2 regions of the Priestia sp. TSO9 genome follow, and region 1 is predicted to be linked to the other one. Evidence: a T-box and tRNA genes for the amino acid it is inferred to sense, from the RefSeq annotation. Region 1 holds a T-box; the other holds one or more tRNA genes.
What was found. A T-box is a leader RNA that pairs with one kind of tRNA and senses whether it is charged. The one in region 1 lies ahead of leuS (leucine--tRNA ligase), so its partner is inferred to be a tRNA-Leu.
Positions count from the first base shown of each region.

Region 2: it encodes a tRNA-Leu, which carries the amino acid that the T-box ahead of leuS (leucine--tRNA ligase) is inferred to sense. The anticodon was not compared.

Region 1 covers NZ_JAJEKD010000015.1:1,820,523-1,832,486, reverse strand. Annotated here, with positions in the region: gene LJC66_RS24620 (YtzC family protein) at 1-172, shown strand, start outside; gene LJC66_RS24615 (hypothetical protein) at 185-340, shown strand; gene LJC66_RS24610 (MDR family MFS transporter) at 499-1,686, shown strand; gene LJC66_RS24605 (GntP family permease) at 1,843-3,165, shown strand; gene LJC66_RS24600 (hypothetical protein) at 3,230-3,421, shown strand; T-box leader at 3,665-3,883, shown strand; gene leuS (leucine--tRNA ligase) at 3,948-6,362, shown strand; gene LJC66_RS24590 (rhodanese-like domain-containing protein) at 6,602-6,913, shown strand; gene LJC66_RS24585 (sporulation protein Cse60) at 7,368-7,547, shown strand; gene LJC66_RS24580 (BaiN/RdsA family NAD(P)/FAD-dependent oxidoreductase) at 7,552-8,823, opposite strand; gene LJC66_RS24575 (putative polysaccharide biosynthesis protein) at 9,034-10,677, shown strand; gene LJC66_RS24570 (pseudouridine synthase) at 10,733-11,449, shown strand; gene LJC66_RS24565 (DeoR family transcriptional regulator) at 11,672-11,893, opposite strand.
Region 2 covers NZ_JAJEKD010000013.1:600,988-612,951, reverse strand. Annotated here, with positions in the region: gene LJC66_RS11340 (GNAT family N-acetyltransferase) at 1-488, opposite strand, end outside; gene LJC66_RS11335 (YczF family membrane protein) at 568-795, opposite strand; gene LJC66_RS11330 (spore germination protein) at 942-2,564, shown strand; gene LJC66_RS11325 (Ger(x)C family spore germination protein) at 2,554-3,777, shown strand; gene LJC66_RS11320 (GerAB/ArcD/ProY family transporter) at 3,798-4,898, shown strand; gene LJC66_RS11315 (Na+/H+ antiporter NhaC family protein) at 5,098-6,498, opposite strand; tRNA gene LJC66_RS11310 (tRNA-Gly) at 6,713-6,784, opposite strand; tRNA gene LJC66_RS11305 (tRNA-Leu) at 6,804-6,885, opposite strand; tRNA gene LJC66_RS11300 (tRNA-Trp) at 6,912-6,985, opposite strand; gene LJC66_RS11295 (phospholipase D-like domain-containing protein) at 7,205-8,599, opposite strand; gene LJC66_RS11290 (hypothetical protein) at 8,909-9,178, opposite strand; gene LJC66_RS11285 (GerAB/ArcD/ProY family transporter) at 9,683-10,801, shown strand; gene LJC66_RS11280 (hypothetical protein) at 10,898-11,131, shown strand; gene LJC66_RS11275 (GerAB/ArcD/ProY family transporter) at 11,158-11,964, shown strand, end outside.

The sequences.
Region 1 (11,964 bases):
AGAACATTATAACGACACTGAATATACAAAAGCACAGGAAAAATTAGAAAATGCTTATAAAGAAATTGAAGAGTTTTCTCACAGTGCAAATGCACAGCAAAGAGAGCAGCTATATCGCATGCGCCTGCAAGTTCAGCAGCTGCAAAATAAATTGATCACAACTCAGCATTAAGGAGAGGATTTTATGGCAACGCGTTCAAATCAAAATAATCCGGAACAAAAAACAAAAAACGGGATCAACAGCAATGACATTGAGCTAGGAAAAGATTTTGATCCGGTAAAAGAATTAAAAGCACGAAACAGCAAGCGTGCACAGCCGGTTCGTTCGAAGCAAAAATAAGCGATAAAAAGGTGGTTTTGCATGATATTGTCATGTGAAATCACCTTTTTAAATAGTCAGCGAATTTCAAATAAATTGTCTATATGTAAAAGCATTGCGAACCCTTTAAGAAAAGACTAGAATGTACGTTGGCATTCGAATAGATAGGGGGGAGATCAATGCCCAAATCACTTTGGTTTTTGATTATTGGTATGCTTGTAAACGTAACGGGAGCTTCATTTTTATGGCCTCTCAATACAATTTATATAAATGAACATTTAGGAAAGTCGTTATCCGTCGCAGGAGTGGTTCTTATGCTGAATTCTGCGGCAAGCGTAGTAGGAAATTTGCTTGGAGGAACGCTTTTTGACAAAATTGGAGGATATAAATCCATTTTATCAGGGATTATTATTACTCTTATTGCATTAGTGGGACTCGTGTTTTTCCATGGTTGGCCTACATACGTTGTTCTCTTGGTTGTTGTAGGGTTTGGATCTGGTATTGTGTTTCCGTCTATGTATGCAATGGCAGGGTCCGTTTGGCCACAAGGCGGAAGAAAAGCATTTAATGCGATGTACGTTGCTCAAAATGCAGGAGTAGCTATTGGCGCCGCGGTAGGGGGCATTGTAGCGTCTTATTCATTTACGTATATTTTCTTAGCTAATACAATTTTATACGTTATTTTTCTGCTTATTGCTATTTTTTCATATCGTCATATTTCGGTTACCGTGGGACAAACGAATGTCCTTAATGAAGCAGGGAGCATTGGGCATAGAACGAAGCTGACTGCTCTTCTTATTTTATGTACGGGGTATGTCTTATGCTGGGTGGCGTATGTTCAGTGGCAAACAACGATTGCTACGCATACGCGTGAGCTGAATATACCTCTTTCCAGCTACAGTTTGCTTTGGACGATTAACGGGATTTTAATTGTAGTCGGTCAGCCTTTGATTGTACCCATCATTCAAAAAGTAGCAAAAACGTTAAAAGTACAGGTCCTAATTGGAACGGTTATTTTTGTGGCTTCTTTTGTTATCGTGGTGAATGCTACAACATTTCCGCAGTTCTTAACAGCAATGGTTGTGTTAACAATTGGAGAAATGTTCGTTTGGCCGGCCATTCCAGCTGTTGCAAGTCAGTTGGCTCCATCTGGAAAAGAAGGATTTTATCAAGGTGTAGTTAACAGCATGGCTACTGCAGGTAAAATGATTGGTCCTCTCTTTGGAGGCGTTATTTTCGATGCTTTTAATATGTCTACGCTGTGCTATTTATTAATTGGGCTATTGCTATTCAGCATGTGTACAACATGGATATACGATTATAAATTAAAAGAAAAACGTCAGCGTTCGTTAACCATCTCTAAATAAATAGAGATGGTTTTATTTTTGACTGCTTAATAAACGTAGGAATGTCTTCAGTATTCCTTTAATAATATAGTAAGGGTCGTGACAAGCAAAGAAAGGAGTATATACCTGTAAATATGTAAGCGTTTTCTAATTATATGACTTCATGGGGGGCTAAACATGCTTAGTATGATTGGATTAATTGGAGGATTATTGCTGCTCATTGTATTAACGATGAGAGGCATGAATTTATTTATAGCAGGTCCGCTCAGTGCTTTAGTTGTTGCGTTAACAAGCGGAATGCCTTTATTTCCACAGCTTGTGAAAGAAGGAGAAGCAAATTTTGTTGGAAATTACATGTCTGGTTTCACAGGATTTATTGCGGCTTGGTATTTAATGTTTCTATTGGGGGCCGTCTTTGGAAAAGTAATGGAAGACAGCGGGGCCGCTGATAGTGTTTCCCGCTGGATTGTCAGTAAACTAGGAATGAAAAGAGCAGTGTTGGCGATTGTACTTGCCTGTGCGGTCTTAACATACGGAGGAGTCAGTCTGTTTGTAGTAGCATTCTCTGTTTATCCAATGGCTTTAAGCTTATTCAAACAAGCCGATTTGCCGAGGCGGTTTATTCCTGCTGCTTTAGCATTTGGTTCGGTTACGTTTACGATGACCTCGGCTGGGTCGCCTGAAATCCAAAACTGGATTCCAATTGAATATTTAAAGACTAGTCCGTATGCAGGATGGGAAGTTAGTTTAGTTGTAGCGGTAGTGATGGCTGTATTCGGCTACTGGTGGTTAAAGCGCTTGATTTCAAAAGCAGTTAAAAATGGGGAGCGTTTTATATCACGCGAGAAAGATCCAGTAGTAACGGAAAATCAGTCTCTTCCTAATCCTTTATTAAGTTTGCTTCCGCTTGTGGTCGTGCTCATTATTTCTTTTGCACTTCATAAGCCCCTTCAGCAATCTGCGCTGATTGTCGCACTTTTAAGCGGCATCATTGTCACATACATTGTAAATCGAAAGCATTTTAAAGGATTTTGGAATGCAGCTTCAGAAGGAACGCTGGGTGCGTTAATTGCTATTGGGAATACAGCTGCTGTCGTAGGTTTTGGAGGGGTTGCTAAGGCTGTTCCCGCGTTTGGAGTGGCTGTAGATGCCATGACGCATATTCCAGGAAGTCCGTTGATTGGAGGAGCTATTGCCGTGAGTGTTATCGCAGGGATGACTGGTTCGGCTTCAGGAGGTCAGGCGATTGCTTTGCCAATTTTAGCGCCTCACTATCTAGATGCTGGTGTAAATCCAGAAGCTCTCCATCGCGTAGTAGCTATTTCCTCTGGAGTATTAGATTCCTTGCCTCATAATGGTTATGTCGTAACAACAATTAATTCTATTTGCGGAGAAACTCATAAAGATGCGTATGGATCAGTTGCAGCAATGACGGTGATTGTGCCGCTTGTTGGTCTTGTACTTGCGATCATCCTGTTTTCTTTTGGATTTGGCATTTAATAATAGCAGCTAAAGAAAGTAGGGACTGGGATAAAAGTATTTTAGGTGAAAGAAGATCCGAACGATGAATCGTTCGGATTTTTTCATGTTTATAGTGAACGTAGGTTTCATTTGTTTAGGTGCTTCTAGCTGCGGAGTGGAGGGCAAGACAAAGACTCCTGAAGTAGGTGAGACCCCGCATGAGTGTAAGAAACGAGGAGGATCATCGGCTGCCAGAGGAAAGAGGAGCCTTGCACGGAAATCAACAGCGGTGTAACCAAGAAATTCATACTAGCGCATTTATCCCATTTGTTCGTTTTTAAATTGGATTGATTTAATTATGTCTCACTCTCTTTTTTGTTTGGCCGTGGATGTATGTTTTTGGGAGAAGTTGTTCATATATAAGAATAAAAGAGAGGATTTAGCAACAAAGCAGTGCTGCAGTGCAGAAACTTTTACAAAATCCCTTGAACAACTTGCAGTTTACGAACATATTATTTACAATACAAGGTAGTATGATGTAAAAACTATGATAAGGAATAGTAGTGAACGAAGCGAGCTAAGAGAGCTGACGGGTGGTGCGAGTCAGCAAACGAGCGTTCATGAACTCACCTTGGAGTTGTAAATGTGAAGTAAAGTAACATTTGCCGTCTATCCGCGTTAAGGAAAATGAGTGAGTACATAATTGTGCTAATTTGGGTGGTACCGCGGGAAGTTTATTCAACCTCTCGTCCCTTTGTTTGAGGGATGAGGGGTTTTTTAGTTTAATTAAATACAGCTGGAGCGTACAAGGAGGATTATGTATGGCTTTTAATCATGAAAAGATCGAACAAAAATGGCAAAAAGTTTGGGAAGAAAATAAAACATTTAGAACAACAGAAGATGAAGGAAAGCGTAAGTTTTACGCATTAGATATGTTCCCTTATCCATCTGGAGCGGGTTTACACGTTGGGCATCCAGAAGGTTATACAGCAACGGATATTTTATCTCGTATGAAGCGTATGCAAGGATACAATGTACTTCATCCAATGGGATGGGATGCATTCGGACTACCTGCTGAACAGTACGCATTGGATACAGGAAATGATCCGGCTGAGTTCACTGAACTTAACATTAATAATTTCCGTCGTCAAATCAAATCGTTAGGTTTCTCTTACGATTGGGAGCGTGAAATTAATACAACGGATCCTACCTACTACAAATGGACGCAGTGGATTTTCTTACAGCTATATAAAAAGGGCTTAGCTTATGTGGATGAAGTAGCTGTTAACTGGTGTCCTGCTCTAGGAACAGTACTTGCGAACGAAGAAGTTATTGACGGCAAAAGTGAGCGTGGAGGACATCCGGTTGAGCGTCGTCCAATGAAGCAGTGGATGCTTAAAATCACAGCTTATGCAGATCGTTTACTAGAAGATTTAGATGAGCTTGATTGGCCAGAAAGTATTAAAGAAATGCAGCGCAACTGGATTGGCCGCTCTGAAGGAGCTCACGTACACTTCACAATCGATGGATACGAGGACACGTTTACTGTGTTTACAACGCGTCCTGACACGCTATTTGGGGCAACGTATGCCGTTTTAGCACCTGAACATCCGTTTGTAGAAAAAATTACAACAGCCGAACAAAAAGAAGCAGTAGAAACGTATTTAGATCAAATTAAAAGCAAAAGCGATTTAGAACGTACAGACTTAGCTAAAGACAAAACTGGCGTATTCACTGGTGCTTATGCAATTAACCCTGTAAACGGCGAGAGAATGCCAATTTGGATTGCTGACTATGTTTTAATGAGCTATGGCACCGGTGCAATTATGGCTGTTCCGGCTCATGATGAGCGTGATTATGAATTTGCGGTTAAATTTGAACTGCCGATTAAAGAAGTGGTAGCGGGCGGAGACGTTTCAAAAGAAGCTTATACAGGCGACGGCGAGCACGTTAATTCAGACTTCTTAAATGGTTTAGATAAAGAAGAAGCAATTTCAAATATGATTCAGTGGCTTCAAGCAAATGAAAAAGGTGAAAAACAAGTAACGTACCGTCTGCGTGACTGGTTATTCAGCCGTCAGCGCTACTGGGGTGAACCAATTCCTGTTATTCACTGGGAAGATGGCACAACAACGGCAGTTCCTGAAGATCAGCTTCCGCTTGTGTTACCAAAAACGACTGAAATCAAACCGTCAGGCACAGGTGAATCTCCGTTAGCAAACATTGATGACTGGGTGAACGTTGTAGATCCGGAAACAGGCAAAAAAGGGCGCCGCGAAACAAATACAATGCCTCAATGGGCAGGCAGCTGCTGGTATTACTTACGCTACATTGATCCAACAAACAGTGAAGCGTTAGCAGATGCAGATAAATTAAAAGAATGGTTGCCGGTTGATATTTATATCGGTGGAGCTGAACACGCTGTTCTTCACTTATTATATGCTCGTTTCTGGCATAAGTTTTTATATGATATCGGCGTAGTTCCAACAAAAGAGCCGTTCCAAAAACTGTTTAACCAAGGTATGATTCTTGGAGAAAACAACGAAAAAATGAGTAAGTCAAAAGGTAACGTTGTAAACCCAGACGAAATCGTAGAAAGCCACGGTGCAGATACGCTTCGCCTTTACGAAATGTTTATGGGACCTTTAGATGCATCAATCGCTTGGTCAACAAAAGGGCTTGATGGTGCACGCCGTTTCTTAGATCGTGTATGGCGCTTACTTGTTGACGATAACGGTGAATTAAGCAGCAAGGTTCAAGAAAGCAGTGACACTACGCTTGAACGCGTGTATCACCAAACGGTGAAAAAAGTAACGGAAGATTACGAAGGCCTCCGTTTTAATACAGGTATCTCTCAGCTTATGGTATTCATCAATGATGCATACAAAGTTGACGTGCTGCCAAAGCAATACGTAGAAGGATTTGTGAAGCTATTAGCACCAATTTGTCCTCATACGACTGAGGAATTATGGAGCAAACTAGGTAACGAAGATACAATTTCGTATGAGGCTTGGCCTGCGTTTGACGAAGCGAAACTTGTAGATGATGAAGTGGAAATTGTCGTTCAAATTAACGGTAAAGTACGTGCAAAAGTTAATGTACCTGCTGAGGCATCTCGTGAAGAGCTTCAAGATATTGCAATGGCTAATGAAGATGTTCAAGAGTTCATTGAAGGTAAGACAGTGCGCAAAGTGATTGCTGTGCCTGGTAAATTAGTAAACATCGTAGCTAATTAAGTATGGATGTAGAAGAGAACCCCTGACTAAAGAGCAGTCAGGGGTTCTGTTCTAGACCTAAGCGCCTGATGTCCGCCTTTCGGGTTTGACATCAGGCGCTTAGTCAAACCTTTAACTACGATTGGAAAAGCTTAGGCATCTTGCTGCTTAAGCTTTTCTTATTTAGTGGCATAAAGGTATTTGAATTTGCTACAATAGCGATAGCAAGCTGAATGAAAGAATAGAGAGGAATGACGAAGATGGAAGAAGTAAAAGTAATTACGCCTGAAGAACTTCAAAAACGCGTTGAAAATGGAGAAGAACTTCATTTAGTTGATGTGCGCGAAGATGAAGAAGTAGCAGAAGGAATGATTCCAACTGCTAAACACATTCGTATGAATGATATTCCAGCTAATGTGGATTATTTCGATAAAGACAAAGAATATATTTTCATTTGCCGTTCGGGCCGCCGCAGTGAAAACGTATGTTACTACCTTCAAGAACAAGGATATAAAGTAACAAATATGGTTGGCGGTATGTTAGAGTGGGAAGGAAAAACGGTTAATAAATAAAAAAGAGGCTGGGACAAAAGTATCTTAGCTGAAGTGAAAAATGAACCATTGATCAACACGTTTGATTAGTGGTTCATTTTTTTGTTTCGTTTCTCCTAGCAGTTGATTGGAGGGTAAGGGGAAGACTCCTGCGGGAAAAGCAGAACAGGTGAGACCCTGCGGAAAGCGAAGTCTTGCACGGAAATCGGCTTCCGTATTACAAGCGGTTCAGCTCATGTATCTCATTTGTTCGTCTTTAGATTGGATTCATTTCGTTATGTCTCACTCTCTTTTTTGAATGAAACTTCTGCCATCCGACTAAAATGATAGCAGGAAAACAAATGATGACTAAATCTATAAAAGCCCTCATAAAAATAGAGGTAGTAAGAGATTGAAAATCAGTACAAAAACCATCATCAAGAGAAACAGTCCATTCTGATTGAAACAAATTTGATAGGACAAGGTGGTCGAAGCTGTGATACAAGTAAAAATGTTTGATAAAGAGCATGAAAAAGATTTAGAATTTGCGGTGAATCGATTTTTACGGAAATTAGAGGATGAAGACGTCGTTGATATTAAATACCAAGTGACAGTTGATGTTGATCGTGATGAGCAGGTGTACTGTTTTTCAGCCATGGTTATGTATAAAGCCTAGCATATTATGCTAGGCTTGTTGCAAATTCTCCTGCATTACTCCCCGCCAAACGGCCTGTTACAAGAGCAGAAGTGATATTGTATCCTCCAGTGTATCCATGGATATCAAGAATTTCCCCGCAGAAGTAAAGGCCTTGCATAAATTTCGAAGACATTTCTTTTGGGTGAATTTCTTTAACAGATACGCCGCCTCCTGTGACGAATGCTTTTTCTAAAGAAAGCGTGCCGTTTACAGCAAATTCAAATCGCTTGCACAGTCTTGCGAATTCTCTCAGTTTCTCATGCTGAAGCTGTCCTGCTAGCGCCTGACTATCAATGCCTGTCTGCTCGAGTAAAAACAATAGATAGCGTTCAGATACAAAACCTTTTAAGACATTTTTAATTGCTTTTTTCGGCTCTTCTTTTGTTGTTTTGACTAATTGTTGAAAAATATCTTCTTCGTTTTGGCTAGGAAATAAATCAAGAGACATTTGAACAGTATTGCTTTTTTGTTTCTTTAACTCTTTAACAACATATTGGCTGCAGCGAAGAGCGGCAGGGCCAGAGATGCCAAAGTGAGTGAAAATCATATCCATTTGATGAGTAATGACAGGCTTGCCTTTTTTATTTAGCACGCTTAGTCCTACATTGCGAAGCGATAGACCTTGAAGCGTTTTGGTTTTAATAAAGTGTTCGCTAGATGTAATAGGAACTTCTGTTGGGTAAAGCTCAGTAATTTTATGTCCCGCATCTTTTGCCCATTGATAACCGTCTCCTGTCGAACCTGTATGAGGTACTGATTTTCCACCTACTGCAATCACAACGCTTTTCGTTTGGATTGCTTCCCCGTTTTGAAGCACAACTTCTTTCACGGTGTTGTTCTCATAGTTTACGCGTTTAACGGCTGTGTTTGTGCGAATCGTCACACGAAGACGGTGAAGTTCGCTAATTAATGCGTCAACAACAGATTGCGCTTTATTGCTAACCGGAAACATACGGCCGTGATCTTCTTCTTTTAATTTAATTCCAAGGCCTTCAAAATAAGAGATGATATCTTCGTTATTAAAAACAGAAAACGCACTGTATAAAAAGCGCCCGTTTCCTGGAATGTGTTTAATAAGTTCATCAATGGGAAGACGGTTTGTCACATTACAGCGTCCGCCTCCAGAAATGGCAAGCTTTCGTCCAAGTTTATTGCCTTTATCAATTAATAATACGTTTGCACCTGACTCACCAGCTGCAATCGATGCCATCAAACCAGAAGGTCCTCCTCCGATTACGACTACATCATATATCATACTTTCACCAACCTGTCTATTCTTAAAAAATTTTAGTTTGTTCACTGACAAATCTCTCAACATTGGATAAAATGGGCTATAGTCTTTGTTTTTTAGTTTGTTGACGAGTGCGAGTGAGTATAAGACCTTTCTTAGTGTATACTGTCACTTGCTTCTTTTCAATTCTATCATTATTATCAGTATGTAACATTAAGTATCGGAGGCAAACGTATGTCTGATTCAAAATTGTTAAGAGGGACCTTTGTGCTGACGCTTGGCACCTATGTATCCCGAATCTTGGGAATGATTTATTTATTTCCATTCGCGATCCTTGTTGGAACCGTAGGGGGAGCACTGTTTGGTTACGGATATAACCAATATGCTATTTATTTAAGTATTGCTACAGCCGGTATGCCAATGGCCGTATCGAAATTTGTATCAAAATATAATGCACTCGGTGATTACTATACGAGTAGAAGAATGTACCGGGCCGGCATGAAATTAATGCTTGTCACAGGAATACTTGCATTTTTACTTTTATATTCGTTAGCTCCTGTTATGTCTAGAATTACGCTGGGAGGTTCTGATTTAAATAACTCCTTAGAAGATGTAGTAATGGTTATGCGAATGGTTAGTGTTGCGTTAATTGTAGTACCGATGATGAGTTTAATGCGAGGATTTTTCCAAGGTCACCAGTCTATGGGACCAACAGCTGTTTCACAAGTAGTTGAACAGCTTGTGCGGGTTGTCTTTTTATTGGCATCTACCTATATCGTCATCAAAGTTGTCCATGGAAGTCTTGCATTAGCCGTTGGATTTGCTACGATGGGGGCTTTTGTAGGAGCTCTTGCTGGACTGGCCGTATTAATTTGGTACTGGAAAAAACGAAAGCCTTATCTTGATAAAATGGTGAACGAGCAGACGGTAACGCCTACGCGTATTTCTACCGTATCCATTTTTAAAGAGCTGCTTACGTATTCATTGCCATATGTATTTGTCAGCTTAGCTATTCCGCTGTATCAGTATGTGGATCAATTCACATTTAACCGTGCGATGGTAGCGGCTGGACAAAAAGAAATAGCGGAGTCCATGAACGGAATTGTTCAGTCTTATGTTCCAAAGCTTGTGATGATTCCTGTTTCATTAGCTACTGCGTTTGGTTTGACTCTTGTACCAACGATTACACGTTCATTTGTGAATAAAGATTATAATGTATTGCAAAAGCAAATTGATCAAACATATCAAACGATTATGTTTCTTGTGCTGCCAGCATCTGTAGGGTTAATGGCTTTAGCTGGCCCAGCCTATACGTTTTTCTTTGGAACAGATGCATCGGATGCGGGTGGTAATGTCTTGCTTTATTATGCACCGGTAGCTTTGTTATTCTCATTTTTTACGGTTAATGGAGCTATTTTACAAGGAATCAACAAACAAAAATATGCTGTTTTAAGTCTATTATTTGGATTGATTGTGAAAATTGTGGTGAACGTTCCATTTATTCTTATGTTCCACGAGATTGGTTCAGTTTTAGCGACAGCACTAGGCTATATCGTATCTCTTGTTTATATGTTTGCGCTTATTCAAAAACACGCAAAATATAACTACAGTGAGTTTATAAAACGTTCTGTGCTTATTCTCATTTTTGTTGCGAGTATGGGAATCAGCGTAAAAATTGTCGCCGCAGTGATTGGTCTGTTTACAACGCCAGGACGATTCTCTGCCACTGTTATTACGATTATAGGAGCAGCAGTAGGCGGCCTTATTTACTTTATTATTACCTATCGTTCAAGCCTGCTTGAAAAAGTAATGGGAGCGAGGGTAACAGGTGCAATTGAAAGAAAGATACTGCGCCGAAATAAACAGCGCAGTGCCTAAGTAAGAAGATGACTCGTTAGAGTCATCTTCTTTTCAAAAAAGAGGAGGATATTACATGCGTTTGGATAAATTGCTTTCTACTATTGGGTACGGAAGCCGAAAAGAAGTGAAAGGTCTTTTAAAGACTGGAGCTGTTAAGGTAGATGGTACAGCGGTTAAAGGTGCCAAGGTACACGTTAATCCAGATGAACAAGAAATAACTGTACATGGCGAAGCCGTTTCTTACCGAGAATTTGTTTACTTTATGCTGCATAAGCCGCAAGGTGTCATATCAGCGACCGAAGATTCTCTTCATGAAACAGTGTTGGACTTACTGGAAATTGACGATGCTGTGTACGATCCATTTCCGGTAGGGCGTTTAGACAAAGATACAGAAGGGCTCTTGCTGCTGACAAATGACGGTCAGCTTGCACATCAGCTGCTATCTCCTAAAAAGCACGTTCCTAAAACGTATTTTGCAAAAATTAATGCACCGGTGACTGAAGAAGATGCTGAAGCATTTAGACAGGGTGTCACTCTTGATGATGGATACGTAACAAAATCAGCAGAGTTAAAGATACTAACAAGCGATGTGGAATCAGAAATTGAATTAACGATCGTTGAAGGGAAATTTCATCAAGTGAAGCGTATGTTTGAAGCAAGAGGAAAAAAAGTAACGTATTTAAAACGTTTATCTATGGGAGCTTTGCTATTAGACGAGTCGTTAGATTTAGGAGAGTACAGGGAGTTAACCGAAGAAGAACTAGCTTTATTACAAAAATCAAATGCCTAAGAAGAGGCGAAAGAAAAAGGAACCTAAGTCTAAAATGGTTCCTTTTTTTGTCCACTTTATTAGACAAGTGAAACATTTCACGTTAAAGCACTTAAACGAGTACCAACTCTGCTTGACGTGCAAATGGAGCGGGGGACTATGCACTCGTCCAAGTCTTGACTTTCTACTGCGTAGAATTTTATCTCTATATATAAATCACTTACTACCCTTGAAATAAACTTACTAGGATGACATCTTGACCTTCTTTTGCGTAGTCGTCCATGTACCGCGACTTGGGCTGCGAACTAAATCATTATATGCTAACACATTCAAGTCACGCTGAATGGTTCTTGGTGTAATACCAAATTCGTCTACGAGCTCTTGCGTTGTAACTGTTCCATTTTTACAAATGAACATATAGACCGATTTGATACGAGTTAGCATTCGATTAGTTGAAGGTTTCAAAAAACCACTTCCTTATTCGTTTTTCGTAAGGCACAACTTCTTTATAACTCTGAGATGTCAAGCACTATTTC
Region 2 (11,964 bases), on a different contig from region 1:
GCGTAATAATATTCATCCCACCATCCTTTGTCAGTTGGAATACATTTTTTAAAATACCCTTCTCTTCTCATCCCGATCTTCTCCATAACACGATAAGAAGACGTATTCTCAGGTTGACAAGTAGCAATAATCCGATGCAGGTTCATTGTGTTAAAGCCATAGTCCACGATTGCTTTTGCCGCTTCTGAAGCATATCCTTTCTGATGATAGAAAGAATGAAATACCCAGCCAATTTCATAAGTATGGTCCCCAAAATAGTTAAAAAAGACGATATGACCAATTAGAATTTTTTCGTTTTTTAATACAACTGGAAAATTTTTAGCATTTTCTTTCATATTTTCATTTACAAATTTCTTTGCATCATCTTTACTAAAAACACCTTCTGGTATGTACTTCATGACATGAGCATCAGATGTATATGCGTAGACATCTTGCCAATCTTCATAGTTAAATTTGCGTATTAGTAGTCTGTCAGTATCAATGTTCATGTGGTTCTCCCCTATCTCAAAGCTATCTTTCTATACGCTTGTTTCGATAGTGAAGAGATAAAAACCTTTTTGCACCAAGTTACTGTTGTTTTTGTTGCCGCTTCTTTAAAAGAAGATAAAGAGACTCTGCGAAAAAGAAAAACAAAAGAGAAAAAAGGACAAATAATTCGGCCACTTCCATTACACGAAACGGGCTTAACGCATTGTATAGTGCCTGCAGTACGTTCGTTCCTTGAAAAAGATCAATTCCTACAGACAGAGCGATCACAGATCCAAATAGCAGCAGGCTAACTCCAATAATTTTCATTCCTTTCACTCCTCACCTAATCGTTACTTACCTCATAGGGTCGTCATTTTCATTTACCGTCATGCAAAAGATATTTTGTTAAAAATTACATAATTATACGGTTTTTGGTCAAATTAATAAAAACTACAGTAAGGGTGCTTTCATTTATGCCTTCGTTCTTTAAAAATCTAAAATCTAAAAATAAGCTTCAACCTCAGGCAGATCAAACGAACAGCAAACAAACAGTGTCTTCTCTTAAGAATTTGTTGTCTGAGAACCTTACCCTCATTAAAGAGAAAACTGGAAACAGCTCAGATATTGTGATTCGTCATTTTAAAATAGGCGTCAATAACAGTTTAGCTGCTGCTATCGTCTACATAGAAGGGATTGTAGATAATCAGGCTATTCAAGATTACTTACTGCAGTCTCTTATGAAAGATAATCAAAAAAACGAACTAAACGATAAAAATGCATTAGAGTTAATTTCCGAAGACATCGTAACAATCGGCAACGTATCGTTTGCAGACAACTGGAATGATTTACTGTCTTCTTTGATGTCAGGAGACAGCCTTCTTATTGTCGACGGCATAAACCGCGTACTCAGCGTAAGTACACAAGGCGGTGAAAAGCGTGCCATTTCAGAATCTACTACCCAAATGGTAGTGCGGGGACCAAAAGGTGCCTTTACTGAGTCTATTGGCACAAACTTAGCCATGGTGCGCCGAATTATTAAAACACCTGACTTATGGCTAGAATCGATGAAGATTGGCCGTGTAACTAAAACGGATGTCACTCTTATGTATATTCATGGCATCGCAAACGATAAAGTTGTAAAAGAAATTCGAAAGCGATTAAAAAACATTGATATTGATAGTATTTTGGAATCAGGTTATGTTGAGCAGCTAATTGAAGATCAAACGGTCACTCCTTTTCCAACTATTTATAATACAGAAAGACCCGACGTGGTGGCAGGTAACCTTTTGGAAGGAAGAATTGCTATTTTTGTGGATGGAACTCCTTTTGTACTTATTGCTCCAGCGTTGTTCATTCAATTTTTCCAATCGGCTGAAGACTACTACGCACGCTTTGATATTGCGACGTCCATTCGTCTTTTGCGGGTGTTTATGTTTATGATTTCACTTATCGCTCCTGCTACGTATGTGGCGGTTACGACATTTCATCAAGAGATGGTACCCACAACGCTTATTGTAGCTCTTGCGGCACAGCGAGAATCCGTTCCATTTCCCGCGTTTGTAGAAGCTTTTTTTATGGAAGTCACCTTTGAAATTTTACGTGAAGCGGGGATTCGTTTACCAAAAGCTATCGGCTCTGCCGTATCGATCGTCGGAGCTCTTGTTATTGGGCAAGCAGCGGTTCAAGCAGGGATCGTCTCACCAGCTATGGTTATTATCGTATCGATTACAGCTATTGCTAGCTTTGCAACGCCGTCTTTCGATATGGCTATTTCAGCGCGTTTAATTCGTTTTTTATTTATATTAGGGGCGGCTACATTCGGTTTCTATGGTATTATTCTTATTCTTTTAATGGGGGTTGGACACCTGTGCAGCTTACGTTCATTTGGTGTTCCTTATATGACGCCATTAGCACCGTTTATTCCTGCAAGCAATGAAGATACGTTGATGCGGTTGCCATGGTGGACGATGAGAAGAAGACCTAAGTTAATTACTGATAACAAAGTTCGTCAAAGCAAACATCAAAAGCCTGAGCCTCCTTCTTCAAGAGGTATGATCAACCAAGAAATGGAAGAAGATGATCAAAATGAAACGTAAAAGTTTATTTTTACTGGTAATGACCATAATGATGGTATTGCTTACTAGCTGCTGGAGTAAAAAAGAGTTAACGGATCTTGCACTTGTATCGGCAATGGGAATTGATAAAACGAAAGACGGGCGGTATGAGCTTACCTTTCAAATTATTAACCCGGGAAATGTAGCTGGCTTACAAGGGGGCGGCGGTACCCAAAGTCCGCCTGTTACGATCTATTCTGCTTCCGGTGATAATTTAGTTGAAGCAAGCAGGCGCGCTTCAGCTAGAATTTCCCGAAGACTTTATTATGCCCATACCAACTTAGTCGTGATCGGAGAAAAACTAGCGCGTGAAGAAGGAATTAACATTCTTATTGATTCTATTGATCGCGATCCTGATTTTCGAATTACGACTTCCTTAGTAATCGCAAACCAGTCAAGTGCTGCTGATTTGGTAAAAGCACTAACACCTGTCGATAAAATTCCAGCAAACAAAATTATGAAAACGCTGGAGTTCACTCAAAGAAAATGGGGAGAAAATCTAAAGGTTTCCTTTCAAGAAGTGATGAGATCTCTCGAATCTCCCGGAGGAGAAGCACTGGTCTCGGGTTTTCGTTTAGTTGGAAATCCTAAACAAGCAGAAAAATTAGCTAACCTCCAGCAAAGCGCACCAGAAGCTACCCTTCGTGCTTCTGGCATTGCTGTTTTTAAAAATGGAAAGTTAATCGACTGGTTGTACAATAGTCCAGCCAGAGGCAGCGTTTGGATTCTTGATAAAATACAAGGAACCGATATTAATATAGACTGGAAAGGAAAAAAAGAAGCGCTTGCCTATCAAACAGTTCGTCAAAAAACGGATGTATCTGTAAAAATGGTAAAAGGAAAACCTTATGTGTCCGTTCACACTCGCGTAGAAGGCGATCTTGGAGAAGTGGAGGTCCCTGTTGATACACGTCAACCTGCTGTACTCAAAAAAATGGAAAAAGCAGCAGGTAAAGAAATAAAAAAAGAATTACAAACAGCTATTAAACAAGCTCAGACAGACAAAGTTGACATCTTTGGGTTTGGAGCAGCGCTGGAACGCACGAGGCCTAACCAGTGGGAAAAACTCAAATCAGAATGGGATGACGTTTACTTTCCAAAATTGAATGTAGACGTTACAGTAGAAGCTTACATTCGCCGAACGGGTCTGCGCAATAAATCGTTTCTCTCTAGCGTAAAAGAAAAACAACAATGAGGTAAGGAGGTTCTGGCTATATGGAAAAAGCAAAAATCAGCGCCACTCAATTATTTATTCTCATGGTGTTATTCGAACTGGGAAGCGCTCTATTAGTTCCTCTTGCAATGAGAGCGAAGCAAGATGCATGGCTAGCTATTTTAATTGGCATGCTGTGCAGTTTTTTCTTCTTTTTAGTTTATCACAAGCTCTATTCCTACTATCCGGACCTCCTGCCCACAGAATATATGCAGAAAATTTTAGGTAAGGCACTGGGAACGCTTCTTGCATTCGTATATATCGTTTATTTTTTATACGATGCATCACGAGTTCTAAGAGATTTCGGAGAGATGCTTCTTACTTTTGCTTATCCCGATACTCCTTTATTTATTGCCAATGCCTTATTAATGCTGGTCATTATCTATATTACCCGAAAAGGAATTGAAGCGATAGCCCGGTCAGGAGAGCTTCTGTTTATTTTTATGTACTTTCTGGCTGTGGCAGGCTTCATCTTAATTATTAGCTCAGGACTAATTGATTTTAAGAACTTACAGCCGGTATTAAAAGAAGGAGTACTGCCCGTTGCAAAAGTTGCTTTAACCGAAACGCTGTATTTTCCTTTCACGGAAGCTATTGTATTTACCATGCTTCTTCCTTATTTGAGCAATCCCAAAAAAGCGAGTGTCACCATGATATGCGCAACGGGATTAAGCGGAATTAACCTAATTATTACGATGATCATTAACATTAGCGTGCTTGGAGTTGATTTGACGACAAGATCACAGTTCCCTCTTCTGAGTACTGTCCAAACGATCCAAGTAGCTGATTTTTTAGAGCGTCTAGATGTATTTTTTATGTTCGCTATGGTTATTGGGATTTATTTTAAAGTTAGCATCTTGTTTTATGCTTCTATAATAAGTACAGCTACTTTATTTAAAATTAAATCGCCTTCCCGTCTAGCGTATCCTTTAGGCATCATTGTGTTATTTCTGTCGATTACAATCGCTAGTAATTTTCAAGAACACCTTTATGAAGGGCTGCACGTAGCGAGATTTCTTTTACATATGCCGCTATTTTCTATCATACCTATACTGCTTTTGATTATCGCCTTTTTGAAAAATAGGAAGAAGCAGCACAGATAGTATATATCTCTAATAAATAGAAAAATGGCGTTAAAATTATCGAGGTGATGTTCGTGTATATATGGTTTTATGATCATTTTGTTAATACAATCTTATTTCCGCTTACTTGTATCATGCTAGTGTGCGTATCATTAGGACTGTATGCATACTTTAAGCTGAAAAAAATGAAAAATTGATACTAGATGGCTATTTCCCTCATTTAAAACAAGAAAGATACAACGAGATAAAAAGCAACTGTTATTCCAGCTGCAATTAAAGCTGGCTTTAATTTATATTTGGCATATTCAATAACAGATAAATCTAATATTTTGGCGATGGTATTCGTATCGTCGCTTAAAGGCGAAGAAAACGCTCCAAATGAACCGCTTGCAAATACTGCACCGATAATCAACGGCAAAGAAATATCTGCAGAACTCGCAAGCGATACGCCAAGCGGCATTAAAATCCCCCACGTCCCCCAAGCAGACCCGATAAAGTAAGAAATAGCAGCTCCAAACACAAACATAAAAGGAGTGACAAACATTTGAGGAATCCACTTAGAATGTGCGGTCACGAAATTCGAAAAACCCAAGTCTTCTGTAACAGCGGATAACCCCCATACTACCGATAACAGCAGAATAACGGACATTAAGTCATTCCCTCCTGTGATAAACCCATTAAGCAAATTCTGTAATGTAAAGCGCTGAAATAAGAAAAAAATGAGGGTAATTAACGTAGTCATAATTAAAGCTACTACCATCGCTTCTAGCACGTCTGCTTTAATAAATGCTTCAAAAAAGGTGTGACTCTTACGATGTCCACTCCACCATGTTAAAAGTAAGGTGAGTGAAATCACAATAAGTAAAGGCACTAACAGATTCCAAGGCTTAGAAGGCAAATCCTTCGATACGCAAGGATGACAATCATGCCAATCTTTTTCGTCTTCTTTCTTGAGCTTCATAGGAGCTGTAGATGTTGAATGATGAAAAAAGCTTAAATAAATCCCTACTAAAATAATCACAATCGAAAAGAAATTATAAGGAATGCTTTGAATGAACAAAGAATAAGCGTCTTGTTTTATGCCTTGATGATCAATCGCCATTTGAATGATGGATACCATGTATCCTACAAATGCCGTTGCCACGGGAATTAAGACGATAACAGGAGTAGCAGTTGTTTCAATAACAAACCCTAGCTCTGCTGTCGTCATTTTCACTTTTTTCAGCAGCGCTCTCATGATGGGCGCGATCGTCACAAAACGAAATGTGGGAGCACTGAATGTTCCAATGGTTGAAACATAGGTTAAAATAAGGGCTTTTTTTCTTGTATCAATTCTTTCAGCAGCTGTTTCTACAAACCCCTTAACTCCTCCAGCCATCTTAATCATTCCGATAAGCCCTGAAAACGCGTATAAAAAGACGACGATTTCTATATTACTTTTGTTTCTAAGAGCTTGTACAACGTAGTGAAGCAGTTTTTCAACACCTCCGATAATCGAATGATCAATCAAATAAGCGCCTACTAATAGGCCTAAAAACAACCCTGGCAGCACTTGTTTGGTGAAAATAGCTATGGGAATAACAATTAAAAACGGTATAATTGAAAACCAACTAGATTCCATAGGACTCTCCCCTATCTTAAAAACCATATTAGATGTCTTCACGTATCGTTCATTAGCTTTTAATGTAACCCCAATATTGTGTCTATATTCACGAAAACAACCCGTATAAGCAGTATTGCTTTAATAAAATATTTCTGATTACAAACAGCATACTAAAACTCTTTATTTCTACAACAAAAAAGCAGTTTGCACATGCAAACTGCTTTTGAAAAGAAGCGGAAGACGAAGTTCGAACTCGCGACCCCCACCTTGGCAAGGTGGTGTTCTACCACTGAACTACTTCCGCGCATATATCAAAATAAAGATGCGGGTGAAGGGACTTGAACCCCCACGTCATAAGACACTAGATCCTAAGTCTAGCGCGTCTGCCAATTCCGCCACACCCGCGTGTGAATTAAAAGATAACTCCAAAATGGCAGGGGCAGTAGGAATCGAACCCACACTGACGGTTTTGGAGACCGTAGTTCTACCTTTAAACTATGCCCCTAGAAATGATTTCTTCAAAAGAACCTCGTTTATGAACGACGCTATATCATAATAAAACATATATGGAATTTCGTCAATAGGTCTTTTGATGAATCATAACTAGTACTAGGGGTTTCAAAAAACTGTGAGGCATATCACAGTTGTTTACACATTCCTTTCACCAGCTGCAGCCTCTTTAATCTCCGCTATTTGTTTTTAAAGACTCTGCTGTAACACAGCGCTATACAAAATGTCTCCAAAATCGCGTAAAGACCGAAAGAATATGTAGGAGTGCAGATTTTACAGGAGGCACGTTTTTTTGAGAATCCGTATAAAACTCCACAGGTTCTCCCTCATTTCCCACAAGCATACTGTGAGAAATTTTAGTTTCAATAGCTCTTGTTAACTCGGCTGCAAATTCTTCACTATCTATCATAACCATGGATTCAGTGTTTAAAAATACAGATCGTGAATCTAAGTTAAAAGAACCAACTGCACTTAAACGCTGATCATAAACAACAGATTTCCCGTGAATTGAATAAGGCTTTTGATATTCATAAAGCTTCGAACCAGCTTTTATAACGCGATTCTTTACTCCCAGGTATGCAGAAAAAGCCATAGCATTTGGCGTGGATGTAATCGAATTAGTTAAAATAATTCTTTGCACTTTTGGTTTCACTCGCTTATCTATATACTGTTCCATCTCTTTTGTTGGTACGATATAAGGACTTTGAACAACAATGGATTTTTCAGCTTGTTGGGAAAGCTTAATAAATGTTTTCCATATAAAAGGACTTTTATTCATTCTTTGGATAGGATTTGTAATAAAAGAAACTTTTCTTGTAGGCATCGTTGATTCTCTCCATACAATATAAGGATGAACAAAAGGTTCGTTTGCTTTTTTGGCCTCTTCGTATTGATCTATCAACAATTTTTTTCCTGAAAGACCACGAAATTGTTTAGTTTTGTTGAGCTTTGGAAAAGCTTTGCGTGTATACGGATGAGTCCATAATTTCTCTACATACTTCTCCATCGAGAGAATGGCACTATGACTTTCTTGCTTTGTGTTATAAATCAGCACATCACGGTCATAGACAAAATTTTTATTTGGTTGACTGGCCAAGTATTTATCTCCAATGTTTCGTCCTCCACTAATACCTAATTGGCCATCGACTACTATTATTTTATCGTGAAGACGATTATGCCATGTCCAAGGTTTAAAAATAATAAAGGGCTCATAGTACTTTAATTCAATATTATTGTGGAAAGCTAGAGCATACAGAACATTTTTTCTCTTGCCTTTTAACCCATGAGAGATCCCGTCTAACAGCACTCGAATACGTATACCTCGATCCGCAGCTTCGAATAAAGCGCCCATAAGTAAATCCGAAGAACGACCTTTACCGATGGAAAAGTACGCAATATCGATTGTATGCCTCGCTTCTTGAATCATCTGCATCCGAACAAGTCCTGAAAAATAACCATTTTCTAAAAGCATAACTCGGTCTGTGGATTCTTTCTTCCCGTAAAAATTCTCAGTATTCATTACTTTTAAGTCTTTTCCCTTGTGCAAAGGGACATAAAACAGTACCACTGCAGTTACGAATACATATATGAAGTACAATACGACAATCATTATTAGTATATTTATTAGCATGTTTCCTGTCACAATCCCTTTCCATTCTTATTCTTCTGTTTTTATTAGGATTCTTACTTTTTTAACTTCTATACCTTTTAAAATAAGAATGGAATGATGGATTATTTATTACACCACTGTTGATTTCCGTGCCAGTCTTCGCCTTTCCCTCCAAACAATAGCTAGAAGCAATTATATAGACGAAACCTACGTTCATACTACCAATAAAAAAAGCAGAAGTTGATTATCTTCTGCTTTTACAATTTATACTCTCTATTGTGAACCTGCCTAAGTAAAACAGCGGCTCTTTTATTGATTAAGGTCGTTCTCCATATCTTTTATATCTTGCTGAAACTCTGTTAAACGCTGACGCTGTGTTTCAGAAGCATTTTCAAGCGCATTCTCAATTTGCTGAGAGGCTTCATTCACTTCACCTATCGCTTGCTTCGCTTCATGGCCGTACGATGCATCATTTTTAGCTTCATTTGCTTGTTTATATGCATCTACTGCTTCTTTATGCCCCTGCTGCGCTGCTTGAAACGATTGTTGTTTATCTTTATTATATGGGTATTTTTTCATCATAGTGCTCCTTTCCATTTGTTCACTCTTTAGTGTGGCATTTTTCTACTTATTCATACGATGCTTCAATAGGTTAAGGCTAAGTAAATATTCCTCATAACAAATCCCTCAATCATTTAAGAGCCCTAGAAAATATCTTCTGTCTCCTGAAATACTTTCTATATTTTACAGAAATGTATAATCACTTTCTTTAGCGGACATCATACGAATAGCTTATCTGAACGAAAAAATGTATTGGGGTTGACTGCATGCACTTGTTTCTTTCCTTTTTGATCATTTGTGCAGGGATTATATGGATGGAAATAAAAAGATTACCTCAACACTCCCATAAAAAGGAACGGAACATTTTTATTGTGTTCATGACAGTCAGTATCATAATCGCTCTTGCAAAAATCTTTCGGCTGCCTCTACCGAACCCTTCTGATTGGGTAGAAGGAATGTTTCGACCTTTAAGTCACTTATTATTCCGTTGGATCACTTAATTAGTGTATATGGCAAAAGGATGTGCTCATTTTGCTTAATGAAATCAATATTTCAGCTGCGCAGTTTCGCAAATTAGTAACTTTGTATAGCATCGGAAGCACCATTATTGTTGTACCTGCCGCTATTACAGCTGATGCTCATCAAGATGCCTGGATTGCCGCACTCTTCGGTGTAGCATCAGGCATTGGCTTAGTTTTGCTTTTTACCTCACTAGGAAAAATGTTTCCAACACTTACGCTGATGGAAATGAACGAAAAAATTTTAGGCAAACTATTTGGAAAGATTGTTTCTGCTGTTTTTGTGTTATCCAATTTATTTATCAGCAGTCAAGTTCTTTACTATGTAGGGAATTTTCTCACTACACAAATTCTTCCCTACACGCCGCTTACAGCCATTCACATTGCATTTATGGGTGTGGTCATCGTAGGAGTACGCCTAGGAATAGAAGTTATTGCACGAAGTGCCGAGATTTTATTTCCTTGGTTTGTCGGATTATTCGGACTTCTCATTTTGTCTATGATCCCTCAAATTAAAATAGAGCATATTCAGCCTGTGTTCGAAATCCATCCAAAAGCTTTTATTCGGGCTGTTTTAACGTTTTTAAGCATGAGTTCTTTGACTTACACTATTCTGCTTATGATTTTTCCTTCCCATACACCAGACACGAAAAAGGCCACTCAATCCTTTTATATAGGTAATATAGCCGGTGGACTAGTGATGGTTACGTTAATCTTACTCGGAATTCTAGTACTTGGTCCTTATTACTCCCAAATCACCATGTTTCCAAGCTATGAATTAGGAAGAAGAATTGATGTAGGAAACTTTCTTCAAGGAATTGAAGTAGTCATTGCTATTTTGTGGTTTATTACTCTCTTTTTTAAACTTTGCATTTACTTTTACGCTACTCTTTTAGGGTTTGCCAATGTATTTCATATAAAGGACTACAAGCTATTTTCTTTTCCAGTCGCGCTCATTATGATTACCCTTTCCCTTATTGTGTATCCAAACGTTTCTTATCAAAAGGATTGGGATACAAAAACGTGGATTCCCTACAGCTTACTTGTAGGCATCTTATATCCACTTTTCCTTTTAATTGCAGGGTTTATTCAAAATAAAAAGCGGCGTTCTAGCAATGGATAAAAACTCACAAACCTTTAATAAAGAATGCACCTTCAGTATAAGTAATTATTTTTCAGGAAAATATAACATTAATTATTCATGTATAGGAGCTAGTGTATGCTAGGGGTATTGGGGTTGCTTATTGTTTGCACGCTCGTCATTTGGTTTGAAGTACCTAAACTACGGCAAAAAAAAGCAAAGAAAGAACTGTGGCTATTCTATACAGTTCTTGCAATCGGAATGGTCGTAAGCATCTGTAAAGCACTTGGTTTAAATGTTCCAAATCCTTCTGATTTATCAGCTGCTATCTTCAAGCCAATCAGCATATTTTTACTTCATTTATTATCTTAAGACGTTAAGACGAGGAAGTGAATACAGTGAAACCTGTAGTTAAAATTTCAACGATTCAATTTCGCATGCTCGTTATGCTTTATACAATTGGAAGCACAATTGTTATTGCTCCAGCAGCTATGACTGTAGATTCTAAACAAACCGCTTGGATTCCAGCTATCCTTGGAGCAGTATGCGGATTTGTATTAGTGAAAGTATATATAGCTCTAGGACTTTTATTTAAAGATAAAAATCTGATAGAAATCAATGAAGCAGTGTTTGGAAAATATCTAGGAAAAGGTGTATCTTGTTTATTTGTCACGTCTACTGTCATAACATGCAGCCGCATTGTATACTACGTGGGGAGTTTTTTAAATACACATATTATGATGGAAACTCCGCTGATTGCTATTCACATTATTTTTATGCTTGTGGTTGTGTTCGGCGCAAGACTCGGACTAGAAACCATCGCACGCTGCTGTGAAATATTTTTCCCTTGGTTTATTGGCCTTCTCGGAATTTTCATCTTCTCACTGACTCCTCAAATGAAAGTAGAAAACCTTATGCCTTTATTAGATATTCACTTAAAGCCGCTGACTCATTCAGTTTTCACCTTTCTTAGCATCACTTATTTTACTTTTGCTCCTTTAATGATGGTATTTCCTCTTCATTTAAGAAAACCTGAAAAAGGTGCTAAAGCTTTAATCAGCGGAAGTCTGTTAGGTGGATTTATTATGGTAGCGATCATTCTCTTTTGTATAATGGTTATTGGCTCTTATCATTCTTCAACTACCATGTTTCCTGTATACGAAATGGCTAAGCGAATTGAACTGGGGAATTTTTTGCAAGGAATT